Regions from separate parts of the Paenarthrobacter sp. JL.01a genome, predicted to be linked through region 1. Evidence: predicted binding sites of a transcription regulator. Region 1 holds the regulator's gene; the other holds the start of a gene.
The links. Region 1 encodes LexA, which represses DNA repair genes until DNA is damaged. Its sites were predicted from a motif close to TCGAACANNTGTTCGA; they were not measured.
Positions count from the first base shown of each region.

Region 2: N5P29_RS06910 (LexA family protein) is a predicted target of LexA. The motif match lies at 7,438-7,453, and genes of this name have one in related genera.

Region 1 is NZ_CP104877.1:1,670,429-1,679,945, forward strand. Features, by position in the region: gene dapF (diaminopimelate epimerase) at 1-789, shown strand, start outside; gene N5P29_RS07960 (class I SAM-dependent methyltransferase) at 770-1,384, opposite strand; gene hflX (GTPase HflX) at 1,895-3,457, shown strand; gene N5P29_RS07970 (ATP-dependent DNA helicase) at 3,450-5,510, shown strand; gene lexA (transcriptional repressor LexA) at 5,515-6,258, opposite strand; gene N5P29_RS07980 (LysM peptidoglycan-binding domain-containing protein) at 6,605-6,964, shown strand; gene N5P29_RS07985 (histidinol-phosphate transaminase) at 7,044-8,162, shown strand; gene hisB (imidazoleglycerol-phosphate dehydratase HisB) at 8,210-8,836, shown strand; gene hisH (imidazole glycerol phosphate synthase subunit HisH) at 8,833-9,517, shown strand, end outside.
Region 2 is NZ_CP104877.1:1,425,697-1,435,213, reverse strand. Features, by position in the region: gene N5P29_RS06950 (Y-family DNA polymerase) at 1-846, opposite strand, end outside; gene N5P29_RS06945 (ArsR/SmtB family transcription factor) at 1,023-1,373, shown strand; gene N5P29_RS06940 (aquaporin) at 1,370-2,080, shown strand; gene N5P29_RS06935 (arsenate reductase ArsC) at 2,077-2,493, shown strand; gene N5P29_RS06930 (FAD-dependent oxidoreductase) at 2,490-3,854, shown strand; gene N5P29_RS06925 (GNAT family N-acetyltransferase) at 3,851-4,360, shown strand; gene N5P29_RS06920 (sugar porter family MFS transporter) at 4,383-5,849, opposite strand; gene N5P29_RS06915 (LacI family DNA-binding transcriptional regulator) at 5,987-6,997, shown strand; gene N5P29_RS06910 (LexA family protein) at 6,994-7,377, opposite strand; gene N5P29_RS06905 (dihydrofolate reductase family protein) at 7,594-8,187, opposite strand; gene N5P29_RS06900 (hypothetical protein) at 8,301-8,732, shown strand; gene N5P29_RS06895 (GMC oxidoreductase) at 8,883-9,517, shown strand, end outside.

The sequences.
Region 1 (9,517 bases):
AACCGCCACACCGGCATCGGCGGCGACGGCCTCATCCGAGCCGTTCCTTCCCGGTTCCTCCCGGAAGGCCGGGCGTTGTTGGAGGTGGATTCCGCAGCAGAGTGGTTCATGGACTACCGCAACGGCGATGGCTCCCTGTCAGAGATGTGTGGCAATGGCGTGCGGGTCTTTGTCCACTTCCTCAGCGAACAGGGCCTGGTGGACCTTGGCCCGGGTGAAATCCTGACGATCGGCACCCGTGGAGGTGTCAAGAAGGTGGTTCGAACGGCCAACGGGTACGCCGTGGACATGGGTCCCTGGGAGTTCATCTTCCCTGACGAGGCAACGAGCAAGGCGATGGACGCCCTGGTCAGCGCCGACGGCCTCGAAGTGGCCCGTCCCGGCCTCTCAGTCAGCATGGGCAACCCGCACACGGTTGTTGCCTTGGCTGAACTCAGCGAGCTCTCGGCTACACAGCTGTTCAAAGCACCCGTGGTCGATCCCAAACCGGCCAATGGCACGAATGTTGAATTCGTCGTCCCCGCCGAACCGCTGGTGGAGGACGGAGTGGGAACCATCACCATGCGCGTGCATGAGCGCGGCGTGGGGGAGACCCAATCCTGCGGCACCGGAGCCTGTGCAGCGGCAGTGGCGATCCGCCACTGGGCGGGCAGCACCGCTCCCAACGATTGGCATGTAAACGTGCCTGGCGGCGTCGTCGATGTGAAATTCTTCCCCGGCGCAGGCGGCCGCGAGCACGTAGAGCTCAGTGGCCCTGCCGTCATTGTGGCTAGCGGGACGCTTTCCTGACGCGAAGGATCCTAAAGGACTTGGAGGTGCTCTCACGGGACACCGTGAACGACTCGTCCAATTCAGCTGCCAGCCAACGCTGCAGGGAGTCCGAACCCAGGTTCTTTTGAACCACCAGCCACGCGTTCCCGCCGGGAGCGAGCCGGGGCAGCCAGGTGAGCAGCAGGGAGTGCAGCTCGTCCTTGCCGATGCGGATCGGGGGATTGGACCAGATAGTGTCGAACTCGACGGCGGGGTCCACCTCCTGCGGCAAGCTTGCCGTTACGTTGTCCAGGCCCAGTGCGGCCGCATTCTCGTTGGTCAGCACCACGCAGCGCTCGTTGACATCCACGGCGTAGACACGGGCATTGGCTGCCTTCAGCCCGAGCGTCAGGGCAATAGGACCCCAACCGCAGCCGATGTCCAAAAGGTTGCCACGGGGCGACGGGGGCGGGACATCCGACAGGAGGATCGCCGTACCCTTGTCGATACCGTCGGGACTGAAGATTCCTGAGGAGGTCTGCAGGTGGCGCGTAGCACCGGCGAGCTCCACCGTGAGCGGCTTGCGGGTGAACGGTCCAGCCGGTTGGGCGGTGAAATAGTGTGCAGACTCCATAATTTGCCAGATTAGTTGGCTATCGGCGCCTTGGGAAACTGCCTTCGACCGGGGCCCGGTTTGACAGGGCTGATAGTATTTAGTCCATGTTCTTGATCTTTGAGTAATTCGCCGAATCCACGCCTGGACTGCAGGCGTTCGACGGCACCGCCCGCGATGCAGGCCCGGCTTGGCTCCAATGCCCGGCTCACGGCCTTTCCGCCAGGCAGGTCCCACCGGCAACAGTCCGCCTCCACGACTCCGTGGCGCCGGACGCTCAGAAGATCGCTCCCCGCCCTGTTTCCAGGATCACATCGCCTGACGGCAGATCCGTGGGGCAGTACCAGGACTTCCGACACGCCGAGGCCTTCCCGCGGATCCACCAGATCACCGACGCCAGAGCCCAGTGAGCCATCGGCGTCCAGCACACAGGAGACCATTTTGGCCCAAGCCGGTCAGCCCAGCGCGAAGAGCGCCCCATCCAGCAACAAACAGCACTATTCTGGAATTGCCGAACAGTCTAAGGAGACCATGACCACCCAGAATCATTCCGGATCCGATTCCGACGCCCAGGACATGAGTCCTGAACAAATCCAGGCCGTCATCGACCGGATTCTTTCCAAGGATGTCCCCGCGCACGCATCCGACGACAACGACGCCAATGGCGTGTTCGGCAAGGCACAGGCCATTTCAACCCTGGACCAAGAGCACAGCATTTTCGACGGCGACCAGGAAGACCTCGCCGAACGCCGCGCCCTGCGCCGTACCGCAGGACTGTCCACCGAACTCGAAGACGTCACCGAAGTTGAATACCGGCAGCTGCGCCTTGAGCGCGTCGTCCTGGCCGGCCTTTGGACAGAAGGCACGTTGGCCGACGCGGAGAACTCCCTGCGTGAACTGGCGGCCCTGGCAGAAACCGCAGGCTCGGAAGTCCTCGACGGTCTGGTTCAACGCCGCACGAAGCCTGACCCCGGAACGTTCCTCGGCTCCGGCAAGGCACAGGAACTCAAAGACATCGTCGCCGCCACGGGTGCCGATACCGTCGTCGTAGACACCGAACTGGCCCCGTCCCAGCGACGCGGGCTGGAGGACATTGTCAAGGTCAAGGTCGTCGACCGGACCACGCTCATCCTGGACATCTTCGCCCAGCACGCCAAGAGTCGCGAAGGCAAGGCCCAGGTGGAGCTCGCCCAGTTGGAATACCTGCTTCCACGCCTTCGTGGTTGGGGTGAATCCATGTCCCGACAGGCCGGTGGCCAGGTCGGTGGTGCCGGTGCCGGCATGGGCTCACGTGGTCCCGGTGAAACGAAAATCGAACTGGACCGTCGCCGAATCCGTACGCGCATGGCCAAACTGCGGCGTGAGATCGCCGCGATGAAGCCGGCCCGCGAGACCAAACGTGCCAACCGCCGTCGTAATGCTGTTCCGTCCGTCGCGATCGCCGGGTACACCAACGCCGGTAAGTCCTCGTTGTTGAACCGCCTGACCGACGCCGGTGTCCTGGTGGAGAACGCCCTGTTCGCCACGTTGGATCCGACCGTCCGCAAAGCGCAAACCCCCGACGGCATCGGCTACACCTTGGCCGACACCGTGGGTTTCGTGCGTTCCCTGCCCACCCAACTGGTAGAGGCCTTCCGGTCGACACTGGAGGAAGTGGCTGACGCGGACCTCATTCTTCATGTCGTGGACGCTTCACACCCGGACCCCGAGGGGCAGATCGCCGCAGTGCGCGCTGTCTTTTCCGAGGTGGATGCACGCAAGGTTCCCGAAATCATCGTCCTGAACAAGGTTGATGTGGCAGACCCCTTCGTGGTTGAGCGCCTCAAGCAGAAAGAACCCCGTCACGCCGTGGTTTCCACCCGTACGGGCGAGGGAATCGCTGAACTGCTGGAGGACATCAGCCAGTCCATTCCGCGCCCGGGTGTGCGGCTTGAGCTGCTGATTCCCTACGATCGCGGCGAGCTGATCAGCAAGCTGCACAGCTCCGATTCGGAAATCCTAAGCATTGACCACGAGGAACACGGCACACGCATCGTGGTCATGGTCCGTGAAGGACTGGCAGCCGAACTGGAGTCATTCGTCAGCAATGGTTGAGAAGGTGGCGGCGGACGCCGTCGAGTCGGTGGGGGAGAAGACCACCCTCGAACTGTTGGACCGGGCTGTGGCCGGCATGGGCGGGCAAAGCCGTGCCGGCCAGCACGAAATGGCCAAGCACGTAACCCGGGCCATCGAAAACGGGGAGCATCTGCTGGTCCAGGCGGGAACGGGAACAGGTAAGTCTCTGGCTTACCTGATTCCGTTGATCGCACATTCCATGGACAGCGACAAACCGACGCTCGTGTCCACCGCCACCTTGGCTCTCCAGACCCAGATTGTCGGCAGGGACCTGCCGCGGTTGCTGGAGACCATCAACCCCGCACTCGAGCGGCCGGTCAACGTGGCGCTCGTGAAGGGCCGTGCCAACTACGTCTGCCTGCAGAAGCTCGAGGGTGGCTTTCCCAGTGAAGAGCCGTCGGAAGGCCAACTGTTCTCCCTGGGCGAGGACACCAGTGTTCCGCACTTCGCGGCGTCCATGGGAGGACCGCAATCACAGCTTGGCAAGGAAGTAGTCCGCCTTCGTGAATGGGCTGAGAAGACTGCCACGGGCGACCGCGATGAACTGATGCCCGGCGTCACGGACCGGGCCTGGCGACAGGTGTCTGTGACGTCCATGGAGTGCCTGGGGGCCCAGAAATGCCCACTCGCGGAGGAGTGCTTCAGCGAGCTGGCCCGGGCCCGGGCCGCTGAGGCCGACGTCGTTGTCACCAACCACGCCATGCTTGCCGTCAGCGCCTTCGAGGGCTTGGCCGTCCTGCCTGAATACGATGTCGTGGTGGTTGACGAAGCCCACGAACTGCAGGACCGCGTGACCGGTGCGGTGTCAGGGCAGTTGTCAGTGGCCATGGTCCATGCGGCTGCCTCCAGTGCACGGAAACACACGGCCATTACGGTCGATGCCCTCAACGCAGCTGCCGATCGCCTTGATATGGCCATCGCCGGGGTCCCGAACGGCCTGTTGCCCAACGGACTGAACGACGAACAGCTCGACTGCCTGGACCAACTGCGCGATGCCACACGTGCTGCTCTGTCCGATTCGAAGACAGATTCCTCGAATGCCGCAGACGGCGGCAGGCAGCTGGCGCGGTCCCGGCTCATGCTCATCCTCGAGCTGTGCGAGCGGATGCTCGCGGCCAAGGAGAACCGGGAAGTAGTTTGGTTTTCCCGTAACAGCACCTTTGATCCCCAACAGGGATACTCGCAGCCTGACGAGACCGCGCCGGCGCTGATCAACATCGCCCCGCTGAGCGTCGCCGGCCGGTTGCGCGAAGGCTTGTTCGCCGACCACACGGTGGTGCTGACTTCGGCCACGCTGGCCATTGGCTCGGCTTTTGAACCCGCCGCCGGGGGTCTTGGCCTGATTGGTGACGGCGCCCCCAGCTGGACAGGTATCGACGTCGGTTCGCCGTTCGATTACCCCAAGCAAGGGGTGCTGTACGTAGCGAAGCATCTTCCCAAACCCGGCCGCGGAACATCCCCTGAGGCCCTGGATGAGCTGGAAGACCTGATCCGGGCATCGGGCGGTGGAGCGCTGTGCCTGTTCTCATCACGGCGGGCATCCGAAGAGGCAGCAGAAGCCATGCGGCTGCGCCTTGATGTGGACATCCTCTGCCAGGGCGAGTCCACCATGGCGGCCCTGGTCAAGCAGTTCGCCGATGAGCCGGACACATGCCTCTTCGGAACCATGTCCCTGTGGCAGGGAGTGGACGTGCCAGGCGGTTCATGCCGCCTGGTGGTCATCGACCGGATTCCGTTCCCGCGGCCCGATGACCCCCTCATGACTGCCCGCTCCCGTGCGGTGGCGCAGTCCGGCGGCAACGGATTCATGGCGGTTTCGGCCACCCACGCTGCCACCCGGCTGGCGCAGGGCGCGGGGCGCCTGATCCGTTCAACGGGGGACAAGGGGGTAGTGGCCGTCCTGGATTCACGGCTCTCGACAGAACGCTATGGAGGGTTCCTGCGGGCCGCTCTGCCGCCCTTCTGGGCCACGACGGACCGTTCGGTGGTACGCGGCGTCCTGGAGCGCCTGGGATCCGCCCGGAAGGCCTGAGAGGCTAGATGGAGCGAAGTACGGACACGACCTTGCCCATGATGGTTGCCTGGTCGCCGAGGATGGGTTCGTACTGGGTGTTCTGGGGCAGCAGCCAGGTGTGTCCGTCCCGCTGACGGAACGTTTTCACGGTGGCTTCATCATCGAGCAGCGCCGCCACGATGTCGCCGTTGATGGCGTCGTTCTGACGGCGGACAACCACCCAGTCACCGTCGCAGATGGCGGCATCGATCATGGAGTCTCCGGCGACCTTGAGCATGAAGAGCTCACCGTGTCCCACGAGCTGCCTGGGCAGCGGGAGCACGTCCTCAACGGTCTGGTCGGCTAGGATCGGCCCACCTGCTGCAATGCGGCCGACCAGCGGAACCATGGCGGTGTCGCTGGCGCTTGCCAGTTCGGTGACGGCCATCCCGCCGGCGCTTCGCAGCGTTGCCGGAGCCTCGACGCCCGGGATCGGGCCGCCGTCGAGGGTCAGGGGCATCAGCACCTCCATGGCGCGGGGTCGTTTGGGGTCCCTGCGGAGGTAGCCAAGTTTTTCCAGCTGTGACAGTTGGTGAGTCACGCTGGACAGGCTGGCCAGTCCCACGGTGTCCCCAATTTCGCGCATGCTGGGCGGATAGCCGTTGTCATTGACTGAGCGCTGGATGGTCTCCAGGATCTTCTTCTGACGTACGGTCAGGCTCTTGGGAGTCTTTTGGGGCTGTTGGCTTCGCAGGGGTGCCCCGCCGCCTGTGGCTTTTGCTGCCATGTTCGCCAATGCCTTTCCTTCCGCCCCGAAGAGAGCCGGGGATGCAGGGCCTGGAAAAAATGTCAGACCCTCCTGTTCCACTGAAACAGTGCTGTTTCTTCACTCAAACGTAGGGCAGGCACAGGCGTTTATCAAACATTTGTTCTAGCGAGTCTCGACACCGTTCGTTGATAAGTGCTAAAAATGTCATAGCAAGGTTCGAATATGTGTTCTATAAACCTCGCGCTGATGGTGGATGTTCGAACAAGCCGTTCGAACATCCGGCGTCGCCGGGAGGAACACAAAGAATTGGCAGCGCTGCTCCGGGGCCTCCGGAGCGGCGCAATAGCTCAGAAGGGCTCAGCTCATGTCCGCAATCACTTCGTTCGCTGATTTCCGTACCGCACCGGCGCCCGCACGTCTTCGCCTCACCCGCCGGGGCCGCATGGTCTTCTTCGGAATCCCTGCCATGCTCCTGGTGGCTGCGCTCCTTAGCCTCGCCGGGGTTATCACCTCGCCAGCCAAGGCATCGGACTCCCAGGTGCAGTTGCAGCCGCCCGTTGCAGTGTCCGTGACAGTGCAGCCCGGCCAGTCGCTGTGGGGTATTGCCGGTGCTGCCGCTCCGGAGCGGGACCCACGCGAAGTCATTGCCGAAATCATCCAGCTGAACGACCTCCGCGGTGGCCGGATCCTGCCGGGGCAGCAGTTGTTCGTACCGGCCCACTGATGCCCGCAATACTTGTGTCTTTGCTCCGCCCGTACGTCACAGTTACTCGGCAGTCGCAGTGGCCCCTTAAACTGTTGTAGTGAGTGAGCAGCTTGAGCGACTTGACCGACTTCCCCTCCGGACCAACCTGCGTGGATTGAGCCCCTACGGCGCACCGCAGCTCGATGTCCCCGTACTGCTCAATGTCAACGAAAACACCCATGGGGTCCCTGCCGATGTGCAGGCGGCCATTACAGAGGCAGTAGCAGCCGCCGCCACTGGCTTGAACCGCTACCCCGACCGCGAGTTCACCGACCTTCGGGTAGCCCTGGCGGAGTATCTCGGCCACGGCCTTTCTGCGGACAACATCTGGGCTGCCAACGGCTCCAACGAAGTCCTGCAACAAATTCTCCAGGCATTCGGCGGCCCGGGGCGCAAAGCCCTTGGTTTCCCTCCCACGTACTCCATGTACCCGCTGCTCGCCAGCGGAACGGACACTGAGTACGTCCGTGGCGTTCGTGCCGACGACTACGGACTGGATGCGCAGTCGGCAGCCCAACAGGTCCGTGAGACCGAGGCCAACATCGTCTTCCTGTGCTCGCCGAACAATCCAACGGGCACAGGTTTGACCCTGGATGTGGTTGAGGCTGTGTACGAAGCCGGCGAAGCAAGCCAGGCCATCGTGATCGTGGATGAGGCCTACCACGAGTTCGCCCACGACAACACTCCCAGTGCCCTGACCCTCCTGCCCGGGCGCGAGCGTTTGATCGTCTCCCGCACCATGAGCAAGGCGTTCGCCTTGGCTGGAGCACGGCTTGGCTACATGGCTGCGGCCCCGGAGGTGACAGACGCGATCCGGCTGGTACGACTCCCGTACCACCTCTCGGCCATCACCCAGGCCACCGCCCTCGCGGCGTTGACGCACCGCGAAGCCCTTATGGCCGACGTCGAAGACATCAAGGTCCAGCGGGATCGCATCGTGACCGAACTTATCCGCATGGGACTCAAGCCCGCGGCGTCGGACTCCAACTACGTCTTTTTCGGCGGGCTGGAGGATCCCCACACGATTTGGCAGGGCCTGCTCGATGCCGGCGTGCTGATCCGCGATGTCGGCATCCCCGGGCACTTGCGCGTCACGGCCGGAACCGAGCCGGAAACCACTGCCTTCCTGGAGGCGCTGGAAGCCCTCCTGGGCGGCGCGGTTTCCCAGCGCGTCTAAACTTGTCAATAGACCAATCCATCCTCCCTGTAGAAGGACGTTCCCCAATGAGCGAAACCGGCGCTACGCCGTCCGCTGCCCGCACTGCCCGCATGGAGCGCACCACCAGCGAGTCCTCCGTGCTAGTGGAAATCAACCTGGATGGCTCCGGCATTTCGGACATCAGCACCTCAGTACCCTTCTACGACCACATGCTGACCGCCCTGTGCAAGCACTCGCTGATCGACATGACCGTCAAGGCTACCGGTGACACCCACATCGATGCCCACCACACCGTGGAAGACGTCGCTATTACCTTTGGCGAGGTCCTGCGTACGGCTTTGGGCAACAAGGCCGGCATCCGTCGCTTCGGCGAAGCCACCGTGCCGCTGGATGAGGCCTTGGCGCACGCCGTCGTGGATGTTTCCGGCCGCCCCTACCTGGTCCACGGCGGTGAGCCCGCCGGGCAGGAGTACCACCTCATCGGCGGGCACTTCACAGGTTCACTGACACGGCACGTTTTCGAGGCGATTACTTTGCACGCTGGGATTTGCCTGCACATGAACGTTATCGCGGGCCGCGATCCGCACCACATTGTCGAAGCCCAGTTCAAGGCGTTCGCGCGTGCACTCCGCGCGGCTGTTGAGTCCGATCCCCGTGTTGAGGGTATCCCGTCCACCAAGGGGGCCCTGTGAGCGGCCAGTTTTTGAAAGACGGAGCAGTGGCCGACGCCACCGCTTCGGTGAAGCCTGAGTCACCGGAGGGCAAGCCGACGGTGACGGTTTTGGATTACGGATCCGGCAACGTCCGTTCCGCCGTCCGCGCCCTCGAAAGGGCAGGGGCGCACGTACTGCTCAGCTCCAAGCCGGAGGACGTGCTCAACGCCGACGGGCTGGTTGTTCCCGGAGTCGGTGCCTACGAGACCGTGATGAAGGAGCTCAAAGCCGTTGATGCCATTCGGATGATTGGCCGCCGTGTTGCCGGTGGGCGTCCGGTGCTGGCTATCTGCGTGGGTTTGCAGGTTCTCTTCGAAGCCGGTGTCGAGCACGGCACCGAGTCCGAAGGCATGGCTGAATGGCCCGGCAAGGTGGAGCTGCTTCCGGCTCCCGTGGTGCCGCACATGGGCTGGAACACTGTGGACGTCCCAGAAGGTTCCAAACTCTTCGCAGGGGTCGAGCAGGAACGTTTCTACTTCGTGCACTCGTATGGGGTGCAGGAGTGGAACTTCGACGTTGTCCAGCCCCGCATGGCGCCTCCGATGGTTACCTGGTCCGAGCACGGCGCACGGTTCATTGCCGCCGTCGAGAATGGTCCACTCTGCGCTACCCAGTTCCACCCCGAGAAATCAGGGGATGCCGGAGCAAGGCTCCTGCGCA
Region 2 (9,517 bases), 240 kb from region 1:
CTGCCCGTAGACGCTCAGCACCTGCCGCAGCTGGGCCGTCGTCGTAATCGGCGTGGAGAAGGAGCGCGAGAAGATCAACTGGTCCCGCCCGATCCGTTCCTCTTCCATGGGGATGCACGGGGTACCCCGCAGCTCCAGGACCGTGCGCATCATGACGATGGAAAACTTGTCACGCAAGGCAACAGGCTCGGCGCGAACCAGGTCCAGGATCGAGTAGATTCCCATGGCATTCAGGCGCTTGGTTAGCCTGGTGGCGATGCCCCAGATCTCGATGACCGAAAGCCGGGCCATGAGCGCCTCACGCTCCGCTTCCGGGACCGAATCCCAGCGGCACACCCCATTGAAGGCCGGATTGTGTTTGGCCCACTTGTTGGCGAGCTTGGCAAGCGTTTTGGTGCGGGCAATTCCAACGCACACCGGAACCCCGACATTTCTGCGGCATGCCTCTTTGATGGTCCGCCCCAGGTGCAAGAGTTCCTCGGGCCTGCCTTTGACGCCGAGGAACGCCTCGTCGATGGAATACACCTCCTGCCAGGCGGAGTAGCGCTGCAGCAACTCCATGACCCGTGAGCTGATGTCCCCGTACAACTCGTAATTGCTGGACAGGGCAATGAGTCCCCATTCCTTTGCCCGCGGAGCCAGTTTGAACCACGGATCCCCCAGGCCAATGCCAAGCCGCTTCGCTTCGGGCGACCTGGTGACGGCGCAGCCATCGTTGTTGGAAAGGACGATCAGCGGTTTGCCCTCAAGGGCAGGGTTAAAAGCCCGTTCCGCCGAGGCATAGAAGCAGTTGATGTCCACGTGGGCGATCTCCTGCATGCGGTGCATTAGGGCTGGCCTGGACATGCTCCTCCTTGGCTCGGCAATACCATGCGCGCCCACCGGATACGGAGGGACACGCCAATTATTCGAAGATATATTCGAATAATTCAACTGTACCTCGCGCCCCCGACAATAAAACTGCCCTGCCACCGCGAGGGCTTGCTTAACATATTGATGAGTGTAAATATTTACCTGTGTCTATGTCTTTGGAGCTGACCCCGGTCCAGGCCGTTGCCTGCTGCTCGCCGCTGGCACGCGAGCCATTGTCGGAGAAAGAAGCCGACGGCGTTGCGCCGCTGTTAAAAGCTTTGGCGGATCCCGTGCGGTTGCGGCTGATGTCCCTGGTGGCCTCACACGCGGGCGGGGAAGCATGCGTCTGCGACCTGAACGATGCCTTCGAGTTGTCGCAGCCGACCATCAGCCACCATCTGAAAGTGCTGCACGAAGCCGGTTTGCTGGACCGGGAAAAGCGCGGAGTCTGGGTCTACTACAAGGCCCGCACCGAAGCCCTGCAGAACCTGGCAGCCTTGATCGGCGGACAGGCCCAGTGAATCCCTTGCTCCTGCGCCGGGCGGCTGCGGAATTCCTCGGCACTTGCCTCTTGGTCGCTGCCGTGGTTGGTTCCGGAGTGATGGCCTCCCGGCTGTCACCGAACGACGTCGGGCTGCAGCTGCTGCAGAACAGCCTCGCCACTGGCGCGGCTTTGGCCGCGTTGATCCTTGCCCTGCAGCCGGTCTCAGCCTCCTTCAATCCTATGGTCACCTTGGTCGAACGGGCCCTTGGAATGATCGACACCCGGGCTGCAGCCCTTTTGGTTGCGGCTCAGGTGCTGGGTGGATTGGCCGGGACTGTCGCGGCGAACCTGATGTTCGACCTGGCTCCGGTCACGTTGTCCACCCATGAACGCTCCGGTCCTGGTCTGTGGCTGGCAGAGGTCATAGCTACGGCAGGGCTGCTGGTCATCGTGTTTGGGACCATCCGTTCCGGACGCGCCGACCGGGTGGCTTTCGCCGTCGGCGGTTACATCACCGCTGCGTACTGGTTCACTTCCTCCACAAGCTTCGCCAACCCCGCCGTCACGATCGCCCGAACCATCACGGACACCTTCGCAGGGATCGCACCTGCCTCCGCGCCGGGTTTCATCGCCGCCCAACTGGTCGGCGGTGCCCTCGGCTTGGTCCTGGTTCGTTTCCTCTATCCCCAAACCACTGATGTTGCCGCAGCTGATGCCGCGGACGATCGAAAGGTGCACTCATGAGCGTCAAACCCTCCGTCCTGTTCGTTTGCGTCCACAACGCCGGACGGTCCCAAATGGCCGCCGCATTCCTGACCACCCTGGGCAGGGGCGCCATCGAGGTCCGCTCCGCAGGTTCCCAACCCGCCAGCCAGGTCAACCCCGCAGCGGTTGAGGCGATGGCCGAGATCGGGATCGACATGTCCGCCGAAATCCCCAAGATTCTCACCACCGAGGCCGTGAAGGACTCCGACGTCGTGATCACCATGGGCTGCGGGGACGAGTGCCCGTACTTCCCGGGTAAACGCTACGAAGACTGGGTTTTGGAAGACCCCGCAGGCAAAGGCGTCGACTCCGTCCGGCCCATCCGCGACGAGATCAAAACCCGGGTCGAGGCCCTGATTGCCAGCCTCACGCCGACGGGAGCCCAGCAATGACCGGGCACGATTCCCTGCCGGTCGCGGTGATCGGCGCCGGACCGGTCGGATTGGCCGCGGCCGCGCACTTGCTCGAACGTGGACTGGAACCCCTGGTGATCGAAGCCGGCCCCACCGTCGGTTCCGCTATCAAAGGGTGGGGGCATGTTCGAGTCTTCTCTACCTGGAAATACAACCTCGACTCCGCTGCCGTCCGTCTGCTCCAGCGAACTGGCTGGAAAGCACCCCGCCCGACCGCGCTGCCCTTTGGCCACGAAATCGTCACCCAATATCTCGAACCGTTGGCCGCAAGCCAGGAACTCAGGCAGAGGATCCACACCGGTTCGAAGGTGGTTGCCGTGACCCGGCAAGGGATGGATAAAAGCCGAAGCCAGGGCCGCGACCAGACACCCTTCGTCCTGCAGGTTCAGGACGACGACGGCCAGACCACTGAGGTTCTGGCGCGGGCTGTCATCGATGCCTCAGGAACGTGGAACGCCCCCGCTCCGCTTGGCTCCAACGGCCTCCCGGTTCCCGGCGAAGCCAGAGCCCGCGCCGCCGGGATCATCACTGGAGCCCTACCCGATGTCACCCAGGATGGTTTCGCCGGCCACCGGACCCTCGTCATCGGGTCCGGGCACTCGGCCGCGAACATGGTCCTGGACCTCGCCCGCCTTGCACGCACCCATCCCGGCACCACGGTCGTCTGGGCCATCCGCGCCGAGACCCCCGCAAGGGCTTACGGTGGCGGTAACGCCGACGAACTCCCCGCCCGCGGCCAGCTGGGCACACGCCTGCGCACCGCCGTCGAGACCGGTGCCGTCCAGCTCCTGACCGGCTTCCGCACCCTAAGCGTCGAGACCAGCGGCGCTGCCGTGATCGTCCACGCAACTGACGGCCGGACGGTGGAGGTTGACCGGGTGATCCCGGCCACCGGCTTCCGCCCGGACCTGGGCATCCTTGCCGAACTGCGGCTGGAGCTGGACCCGGCGGTCGACGCCCCCAAAGCGCTGGGACCACTGATTGACCCGGACTTCCATAGCTGCGGCACCGTCCCAGCGCACGGCGCGCGGATCCTGGCCCACCCCGAGAAGGACTTTTACCTGGCAGGAATGAAGTCCTATGGCCGGGCACCGACCTTCCTCATGGCCACCGGCTACGAACAAGTGCGGTCCATCGCCGCCGCCCTGGCCGGCGACACAGCAGCAGCAGAAGCTTTGGAACTGGAACTTCCCGAAACAGGGGTCTGCTCCACCAGCCTTCCCGCAGATGGGCAAGACGCGGCAGATTCGTGCTGCGGGTCCGCCAAACCAGAACCGGTCACGATTGGCTTCGCTACCGGGCTGGTTCACGGCCGCATCGGGGAACCAGCCGCACCATGACCGGTACCAACCACCTGCTGAGCCGCCGGATGGAGCACGCCGACTGGCCGGCGGTCGAGGCGATCTGGGCCGCGGGCATCGCTTCAGGCCATTCCACCTTCGAACCGGCACCGCCAAGCTGGGAAGACTTCGACGCTACCCGTCACCCCCAGCTCCGCCTCGTTGCCAAAGACCACGGCAACATCGTGGGCTGGGTCGCCGCGTCACCCGTTTCGTCAAGGACGGTCTATCGCGGCGTCGTCGAGCACTCCATCTACATCGCCCAGGAGGCCCGCGGCCGAGGCTACGGGGCCCAACTCCTCGACGCCTTCGTCCGCAGGACCGAAGAGGAAGGGATATGGACCATCCAATCCAACATCTTCCCCGAGAACGCCGCCTCCATAGCCCTGCACCAACGACACGGTTTCACCGTCGTGGGCACCCGGCAAAGGATTGGACTCATGAGCTACGGGCCAGCCGCCGGCTCCTGGCGGGACACCGTCTTGCTCGAACGCCGCGCCGAATAGCAACCGGAATGGAAGAGCGCAGCTAGGAACCCATAGAGGCATCCTTCTTGTGCACCAGATAAATGGCTCCGGTGGTGACGTCTTCTTCGAGTGCTTCCAGGGTCCGCCCGCGGGTCTCCGGGACCTGGGTGTAGATGAAAATGAGGGCCGCGATACCCACAGCACCGAACAGGAAGAACGTCCCCGTGATCCCCACGCCGGCCACCAGGGTAGGGAAGAACAGACCCAGCAGCGCGTTGGCAATCCAGAGGCAGAACACCGAAAGGCCGATGGCAAAACCGCGGACATGAAGCGGGAAGATTTCGGACAGCATCACCCAAACGGCAATGTTCAGGAACGTCTGCATCGAGCCAACGAAAGCCACCACCAGAAAAAGGATCACGAACGGACGCGCCGCATTTCCCACGGGAAGCACGATCGAGGCGATGCCGATGAGGAAGTGGCACGCCGTGGTCAGGGTGAACCCCAGAAGCAGGGTGGTACGGCGGTTGACACGCTGCATCAAGGTCAGGGCGATCACGCCCCCAACCACCGCGATCACCCCGGGAGCGATGTTGGCAATGAGGGCTGCATTGGAGTCGAATCCGGCTTCGACGAGCACCGACTGGCCGTAGTACATGATCGAATTGATGCCGGTCAGCTGCTGGGCCACGCCGAGACCAATGCCTACCAGGACAATGCGAAGAATCCATTTGTTCTTCAGCGCACCCCATGAGGTCGCCTTGGAGGCCCGCTCCTCATCGGCCAGGTGCTTGACATCCGCCATTTCAGCCTCGGCCCGTTCCACCGACCGTATGGTCTTGAGGACTACCAAGGCCTCTTCCCACCGCCCCTTGGAAATCAGCCAGCGAGGTGATTCGGGCATCCGGAGCATGCCGAAGAACAGTGCGATGGCGGGCAACGCGGCGACCGCCAGCATGACTCGCCATACTCCCCCGAACTCTCCCCAGATATTGCCGATGATGGCGTTGACCACGAAGGCGGCGAGCTGTCCGATGACAATCATCAGTTCGTTGCGCCCGGCCAGCGAACCCCGGATCTCGTAGGGCGCCAGCTCGGCCAGGAACACTGGCACCACCGTGGACGCCCCGCCGACAGCCAGGCCCAGAATGACGCGCCCCAGGACCATGACTTCGAAATTCGGCGCGACGACGCAGGCGATGGTTCCAGCGAGGAAAAGCACCGCGAGCAGGAGGATGGATTTCCGGCGGCCCCAGGAATCCGACAAACGTCCGCCGCCCACGGCCCCGGCCGCTGCGCCGAACAGCAGTGAGCTGGTGACGATCCCCTCCGTCAGGGGCGTCAGCCCAAGGTCGGCTGTCATGGGCCGCAGGGCGCCGTTGATGACACCAGTGTCATAGCCGAACAACAGTCCGCCGAACGTAGCAACCAAAGCTACAAGGCCAAGGCGCTTTCGGTGCGGACCGTTGGTCAGCGGAGGAAGGGCAGCCCCGGGGGCGCCTTCCTGCTGCAATTGCGTTGCAGACATCAGGACTCCTTTGTCAGTGTGTTGCGGGTCATACCTATCCGCTCTAAATCCAGACTAACGCGCGAAAGGCTTAAATGTAAGGTCAAACTAACAAACACCTCATTTTGTCCTTTCTGTGACATGGGAGGATGGAGGGCATGGCCGCCGACCGCCCCCACCGCCCTGCAACGCAAAGTGATGTCGCCCGCGAAGTGGGCGTCTCCAGAACGCTGGTGTCATTCGCTTTCCGGGGAGCGCCGGGAGTCAGCGGCGAAACCAAGGAAGCCATCTTCGACGCCGCCAAGCGTCTGGGGTACCGGCCCAACGCGGCAGCCGCCGACCTCGCACGCAAGCACCGTTCCGCCGTCGGGCTTTACCTGATGGATATCCGCAACGAGGTCTACGCCGACATCCTCAGCGGCGTCCGCATGGCCCTCCCATCCGAGGGCAACCGCCTGATCCTGAGCGTATCCCGTTCCGTGGACGGTGTTGACCGGGGCGCGCTTGAGTCCCTCATAGAGGCCCGCGCCGGGATCATCATCGCCGCGACACTGCTGGATCCGGACGAGCAAGTGCAGGAATTGGCGCAAATCGTGCCGCTGGTCAGCGTCACCCGGCCGGTACCTGGCGTTGACAGCGTGTACTCGGACGATGTCATGGGTGCGCGGGCGGCCACGGAGCACCTCCTCGGCCTCGGGCACCGGCGCATCGCCCATATTGCCGGGCCCGATTACGACGGACACACCGTCAGACGACGCAGTTACCAAAAGACCATGCACGACGCCGGGCTGAAGCCCCTGACGCTCGCGGCCGAAGACTTCACCCAGGAAGCCGGGCAGCGGGCCGCCACCGCCCTTCTGGCGCGAGCGGACCGGCCGACGGCGATCTTCACCCACAACGATCAACTGGCCCTGGGCGCCCGCGAGGCCGCCCACGCTTTGGGCCTGTCCATCCCGAAGGACCTGTCATTGGTGGGCTACGACAATTCGAGGATCGCCAAGCTGCACGGAATCGACCTCACCACGGTCGACCTCCACGCTATCGCCCTGGGCCAGGCCGCGGGCATGATTGCTCTTGAACGGCTCAAGAATCCGGATGCACCGATCGCGGACCGGAAACTGGCGCCGGAACTGGTCATTCGCGGTTCGACGGCACCACCGGCGGCCTAGACGTGGTGCAGGCACGTCGTCGCTACACCCCAGATGGTCAGTTCCGATAACGCCGCCACCTTGATGTCCGGGAAAGCGGGGTTGTCCGCCTGCAGCACCACGCCTGCCGGGGTAATACGCAACCTTTTGATGGTCAGCTCGCCGTCCAAAACAGCGACGACGACGGACCCGTCCCTGGGTTCCAACGCCCGGTTGACGATCAACTCGTCGCCGTCACTGATCCCGGCAGCTTCCATGGACTGACCGGTGACACGCACGACGAAAGTGCTGGTGACGTCCTTGATCAGGTGCTCATTAAGGTCAATCCTGCCATCGAAGTAGTCCTGGGCCGGCGAGGGATACCCCGCCGCTACAGCCACAGGAGCCAGCAGCACCGACATCAAGGAAAAGCCCGCATCTATCACGCGGGGCCGACTATCACGCCCACAACACACCTTTATTCGAATATATGTTCGATACTTGAGTGTACAGCGATCGGCGGACATTCTGCGCGGTCCGGCGAGTTCGCGGGAACGGTGCGAGCTCGCAGGGAGGCTTCCCGCGAATCGGAAGTTTTCCCGCGAACTCGGCAATGCCAGAGCCCCGGCTGGCAGCCCCTACCCCACCTTGTAGCGAAGGTGCGAGACGAGGCTGGTTCCCCGGACCTCCAAAGGCTCAAGCTTCAGCTCCCCCACCCCATCCAGCAAACGCTCGCCGCCGCCCAGAACCACCGGCGCGACGTGGAGGCGCAGCTCGTCGATCAAGCCGGCTGACAGGAACTGCCTGGCTGTCGAAGCACCTCCGGCTATGGCAACGTTCTTCCCAGCCGCAGCGTCCTTGGCGCGTGAGAGCACCGACTCGATGTCGTCATTGACGAAGTGGAACGTGGTGCCGCCGTCCATCACCAGGGGCTCATGCTCGTGGGAGGTCAGCACGAAAACCGGAGCATGGTAGGGCGGTTCTTCACCCCACCAGCCGCGCCATTCCTTCTCCCAGAGCCCTTCCCCTGGCCCGGCGAACATGTTCCGGCCCATGATGTACGCACCGGCTTCGAGAATCCCGGCCACCTCGGCCGCGTTGATGTCGCGTTCTTTGAACTGCCACCGGTGCAGTTTTTCCCCGCCTTCACCGAGCGGTTGCTCCCGGCTCTGGTGCGGACCGGCAACGTAGCCGTCAAGGGACACAGTGAGATCACACGTAACGAGGGTCATGGGCCCATCCTGCCATTGGGCCAGGCAGCACGACCAGACCCGCCACACCCTATGCGGCGGACCTGGCTGGTTCTACCCTGAAGCTGTCGGCACGCACGAAAAAGAAGGCGGTCATGGCACGGAATCCTGAACCTGCGCTGGAGCAGCTCAACGTCCTTGTTGGCCTCTGGGAGACCACCATTCCCACGGCACAAACACACGGCCGGACCAGCTTCGAGTGGCTGGAAGGTGGCGGTTTCCTGATCCAGCGCTCCACAGTCCAACTGCCGGAGTATCCCAACGCCGTCAGCATCATCGGTACCACCGGATCTGACGGAGCCTTCCAGCAGCACTACTTCGACTCCCGCGGCGTCGCCTGGATCTACGACATGACACTGAAGGACGACGTGTGGACGCTCTTCAGGGACGGACCGGACTGGCCGCAACGCTTCGTAGGCCGGTTCAGCGAAGACCGGAACACCATCACCGCCCGTCTGGAGCGCGGAACATACCCGGGCGGACCGCTGGAGCACGACTTCGACATGGTCTACGCGCGGATCCAATGACCGCCGGGTAAAAACAGCATTAGTCCACCTCATTTACAGATCCACTGCCCGGTGGGAACATAAGGCCCATAGACCGCGGAGGCAACGCCCGGCCACGCCGGCGCCCTCTGCCGCTGCCATGTAGTCAGCTCTCCTGTGAGAGGAACGGCCATGGGTCGTCTGGGGACCGGGAACAGTGGGGATGCGGGCCCTGAATCCGCTGATGATCCACGACGCCGCAGACCGCAAAGCATCGAGAAGGTGGATGCGGTGGTTGTGGGATCGGGTTTTGGCGGCTCGGTAGCGGCCTTGCGGCTGGCCGAAGCCGGCCAGTCCGTGGTGTTGATGGAACGCGGCAAACCGTACCCGCCCGGGAGTTTTGCCCGAACGCCGTCGGAGATGGGCAAGAACTTCTGGGACCCGGACCGCGGCTTGTACGGTCTGTTCGATGCGTGGACCTTCCGCGGGACCGAAGGACTGGTCTCAAGCGGACTCGGAGGGGGTTCGCTCATCTACGCCAACGTGCTCCTGCGCAAGGACGAGAAGTGGTTCGTCAACGAATCCCCGGTCCCGGGAGGCGGTTACGAGAATTGGCCGTTTACCAGGGCCGACCTCGATCCCTTCTACGACGCCGCCGAAGCGATGCTGCAGCCCGTCCCCTACCCGTACCAGGACACAGCCAAGACCATGGCCATGGAAAAGACAGCGGCAAACCTGGGCCTTTCCATCATCCGGCCTCCCATCGCCGTCACCTTCTCCAGCGGCCCGGGCGCAGCACCCCGCACCAACCAAGCAATCCCGCTCCC